Regions from separate parts of the Vibrio sp. F13 genome, predicted to be linked through region 2. Evidence: riboswitches for the same ligand, from Rfam matches in the RefSeq annotation. Region 2 holds a riboswitch; the other holds the start of a gene.
The links. Region 2 has a riboswitch for lysine ahead of lysC (lysine-sensitive aspartokinase 3). Riboswitches for the same ligand answer to the same signal wherever they lie in the genome.
Positions count from the first base shown of each region.

Region 1: it holds a riboswitch for lysine, as region 2 does, so the genes downstream of both, LMH68_RS02580 (Na+/H+ antiporter NhaC family protein) here and lysC (lysine-sensitive aspartokinase 3) in region 2, are expected to answer to the same signal.

Region 1 covers NZ_CP170175.1:573,746-576,213, forward strand. Annotated here, with positions in the region: gene LMH68_RS02580 (Na+/H+ antiporter NhaC family protein) at 1-1,327, opposite strand, end outside; lysine riboswitch at 1,440-1,617, opposite strand; gene LMH68_RS02585 (H-NS family nucleoid-associated regulatory protein) at 1,982-2,392, shown strand.
Region 2 covers NZ_CP170175.1:1,396,620-1,399,087, reverse strand. Annotated here, with positions in the region: gene lysC (lysine-sensitive aspartokinase 3) at 1-1,045, opposite strand, end outside; lysine riboswitch at 1,154-1,331, opposite strand; gene LMH68_RS06260 (pyridoxal-phosphate-dependent aminotransferase family protein) at 1,508-2,468, shown strand, end outside.

The sequences.
Region 1 (2,468 bases), 820 kb from region 2:
CCGCTAGAACCGCACTTAGCATTGGAAGAATCAGTGCGATATCCGATGCTGCAGCCATGTCACCTGCGATAGGTAGCATGATACCGAACGTACCCCATGAAGTACCTGTAGAGAACGCCATAACGCCCGCTAGAAGGAACAAGATAACTGGTAGCCAGTGGTAATCGATGCTGCCCGTTACTAGAGATGATAGGTACGAACCTGTTTTCATGTCGCCGATTACAGAACCGATAGTCCATGCGAATACAAGGATTAGGATTGCGCCAAACATAGAGCTTGCACCAATCCACATTGTTCTTGCGATATCGGCCATAGATAGCTTTTGCTTGAATACTGTCGCTAGTGCTACTAGTAAGCCGATAACACCACCGTAAACAAGAGATTTACCAACATCTGTATTTTCGAATGCACCAAGTAGGTTAAACGCTTGACCATCAGCAGCTAACGCTTGACCGCCTGTGTAAAGCATCGCAGCTACAGTCGCTACGATCAATGAAACGATCGGCATGATTAGGTCAGAAACAGAACCGTTCTCGCTCTCTTCGATGTCTAGCTCTTCGTTTAGATCGTGAGCTTGCTGGCTATCGTTGTCGCCTTCAAAGCCACGACCTTGAGACGCTTCGATCTCGTGATCGCGCATCTTACCAACATCTAGACCGAACCACGCCACTGCGAACACCATCAATAGTGCAAATACCGCGTAGAAGTTCATTGGAATAAGACGAACATAAGCACCTAGAGCAGAATACTCTGTCACACCATGTGTTACTAAGATGCCACCAATAATAGTAATGATGTAAGCACCCCAACTAGAAGCTGGCATGATCACACACATAGGAGCCGCAGTAGAATCAAGAATATAAGCTAGCTTAGCGCGAGATACGTAGAAACGGTCTGTAACAGGACGAGAGATTGCACCCACTGCCAAGCTGTTGAAGTAATCATCAACAAAGATGAATACACCTAAAAATGCAGCAAGCAGTTTTGAACCACGCTTGCTCTTAACTCGAGACTGAGCCCACTCAGCGAATGCACGAGTACCACCAGAAAGCGTTAATAGCGCTGTTGTCATTCCAAGAATAATTAGGAAAGCAATGATGCTCATGTTCCAAGTATTGATACCACCATCTTCGATGAAAACACCAGATGCTTTAGTAAATACGTAGCTAGCGGCATTACCTACTGAATAGTCAGCCAGTAAGATGGCACCCATAACGATACCGACACCCAAAGAAACCAATACACGGCGGGTAACAATAGCAAGGCTCAAAGCCACAAGGGGCGGAAGCAAAGATAAAGGTGATGTTGCAAAATCTATTAAATTCATGATCTTCAAAAACCAGTTTTTTATTTGGCTAGAGATCTACTGCAGACAAACTTGATACGGCTGACCAAGCTCATGTTGAACTAAGCGAAAGGGAAGTGAACACTTCACCCAACCCTACAGTAGCGCTCCATAGTTTAAAATTAAGACTATGGCAGTGTTGTACCTATTGAGCACAACCCCAGCAAATTGCTTAGATATACAATTTACTTCGGCAATTACACCTTTCATTCCCGTTCATTGGCATCACCCCAACGGAAGTTACTTTTTATAATTGCACCTCTACGTGCGATAACATTATTAACCGTGTAAACCAGAGTTTAACAACAAATTAACCAACACCTCGCATCAGGTAGCCGCAATTGTACTCATCAAGAGCAACAATGCAACATATCATTCCGAGAAAAATAGCTTTTTGTTAATGAACTAATCAATAGAAGAATAGTCTACATAAGTTGACTACTCCACCTGTCACATATCATTTTTTAAGATATTCTTAATAATTATTATAAATTCAATAGAAATACTGCTCTGAATTTTCAACTATTCATCTCACTTTTATATTTAAATATGTAATAGAAGAAATACTATTTGTTTTATTCCTAGGCTCTGTTTATTATTAGGAAGATTATTTAGTTTACCTTGATGGAAAATATCATGTCTGAATTAACAAAAACTCTATTAAATATCCGCAGCCTTCGTGCGTTCTCACGTGAATTAACTCTTGAGCAACTTGAAGAAGCGCTAGACAAGCTGACTATTGTTGTACAAGAGCGTCAAGAGTCTGAAGCTGAAGAGCGTGCTGCTAAAGCAGAGCAAGAAGCTAAGCTTTCTGCTATTGCTGAACAAATTGCAAAAGACGGAATTGATGTTGCCAATCTTATTGCTGCACTTTCTGGTGAAGCAAAATCTAAAACAACAAAAGCTAAACGCGCTCCTCGCCCAGCGAAATACAAATACGTAGACGCAAACGGCGACGAGAAGACTTGGACAGGTCAAGGCCGTACGCCTTCAGCTATCCAAGAACAGCTAGATGCTGGTAAATCTCTAGAAGAGTTTGCTATCTAAACATTTAGTTTACTTAGTGAGTAATCAATTACACGCTAAGCGATAGAATTAATATTTAAGTCGACCCAAGTATTAT
Region 2 (2,468 bases):
TGAGATCGACTGAGATCTTATGTTTAGCAAGGATCTCGAATACCTTCGCCAAAAAGCCGTAAGCATGGAACATGTTTGCACTGCGAAGCGTAACCATCGTTTGGTTGCAACGAAGAGCAAGTGCTCTGAATAATGGTGAGCTTTCAACTTCTTGGCGAATCCAAGTTCCACCTAACTCTGGTGCTTTAGAAGAGCCGACAAATACCGGGATTTGGTGGCGCAATGCAGGTACTAGAGTTGAAGGGTGCAGTATCTTTGCACCAAAGTTTGCCATTTCCGATGCTTCACTAAAGCTGATCTCTGGGATAGGAGAAGCTTTAGGTGCAATACGAGGATCTGTGGTGTAGATACCTGGAACATCCGTCCAGATTTCTAGACCAATCGCCTGTACAGATTCGGCAATCAGTGCTGCTGAGTAATCACTGCCACCGCGGCCTAAAGTCGTGGTGTTACCTTCGCTATCAGCGCCGATAAAACCTTGGGTAACGACAACTTGTTGTTGGCAAAGTGGAATCAGTTTCTCTTGCGCTAGAGCGGCAATATCTTCTAGTTGAGGTTCGGCTTTACCAAAATCATCATTAGTGCGCATCACATCTCTGATATCAAAGCGAACAGCAGGAGTGCCTCGTTCAGAGATGATCTGAGCCAAGATGTGTGTCGACATCAACTCGCCACATGCGACAAGGTGATCCGTCAGTTTAGTACTTGTTTGGAATGATGCGGCCTCTGCAGCGCTCGCAATGTCATCAAGAATGCTGTGGACTTCTTTTTCGATGCTGATTGGATCTGCGAGTTGGTCAAGAATTGCGTTGTGAATGTCCGCTAATTGCGCCATTAGTTCCTGACGACGAGCTTTGTCTTGAACACCATTTGCTAGTTCAACCAGCAAGTTAGTGACACCAGAGCATGCACTACTCACGACCAGTTTCGTGTTTGAGTTGTTTTCAATAATGGCAGCACAACGGCTCATTGCTTCAAAGTTGGCAACACTTGTTCCACCAAACTTAGCGACATTAAAAGAACCAGCTACATTAGATGCACTCACGATATATCTCCCACGACTTCCTAAAATAAAATTACGGTTGGGTAATCCAACGTCCGATGTTTTTCGAAGAGAGTTTTAGAGCAAAAAGAGAGGAATTATTAGAATAGTAACCTCAGAAGCTCTTCACCATATAGAAATGGCGACAGTTGACGGGATTCAGCCCGCTCAACCGATAATAAAGGTCCTGCATCCTTTTATTATCTCGGCACTGCTCCCCATAAATGTTTTGTATTGGAAATGCGGTTCCACAAAACATCTGCCTGGGCAGTGCTCCTCTTCTGCTAGATAGCCGTTTCATTGAACGTTTTTGTGGTAACAATGTCAATCCGTAACTTGAGATAATTGAAAAATAATTTTAACAATTATGTGACAGTGGTTTGACCTCAATACTTATGGCTAATTGCTGAGGTAATCAATTTGCTTTAGGGTGGATTGTTCACAACATTAACGTAAGGGATGTACATGTCTAATTTACCACTCACTACTGCTATCGATAGCTTTTATCCACCACACCGAACGTTAATGGGACCTGGTCCTTCAGATATCTCACCTCAAGTGTTACAGGCTTTGAGCCGTCCAACCATAGGTCACCTAGATCCGCTGTTTATTGCGATGATGGATGAACTGAAACAGCTTCTTAAATACGCTTTCCAGACTGAAAACGAATTTACGATTGCCGTTTCTGCACCGGGCAGTGCAGGTATGGAGACCTGTTTTGTTAACTTGATTGAGCCTGGTGAAAAGGTGATTGTTTGTCGTAACGGTGTCTTCGGTGAGCGTATGCGAGAAAACGTGGTGCGTTGTGGTGGCGAAGCGATCCTTGTTGATGACGAATGGGGCAAGCCCGTTTCAGTTGAAAAGGTAGAACAAGCATTGGCAGAAAACCCCGATGCCGTTGCTGTTGCATTTGTGCATGCAGAGACATCAACCGGAGCGTTATCTGATGCTCAAGCTATCTCTGCTGTCGCTCGTCAGTTTGATGCGTTAACGATTGTTGATGCAGTGACATCATTAGGTGGTGTGCCATTGCTGGTTGATGAGTGGCAGCTTGATGCGGTTTATTCTGGCAGCCAAAAGTGTCTGTCTTGTGTGCCAGGGCTATCTCCAGTGACTTTCTCTCAGCGTGCGGTTGATAAAATGAAAGCCCGTAAAGCACCAGTGCAAAGCTGGTTTTTGGATCAAAGTTTAGTATTAGGTTACTGGAGTGGAGAAGGTAAGCGTAGCTACCACCATACCGCACCCGTGAACAGCCTTTATGCTCTGCATGAGTCGCTGGTTTTGTTGAAAAATGAAGGCTTAGATAATGCGTGGTCTCGTCATCATGCGATGCACCAAGAGCTTAAAGAAGGCGTAGAAGCTCTAGGGTTAAAGTTTGTGGTTGATGAAGAGAGCCGCCTGCCGCAGCTTAATGCACTTTATTTCC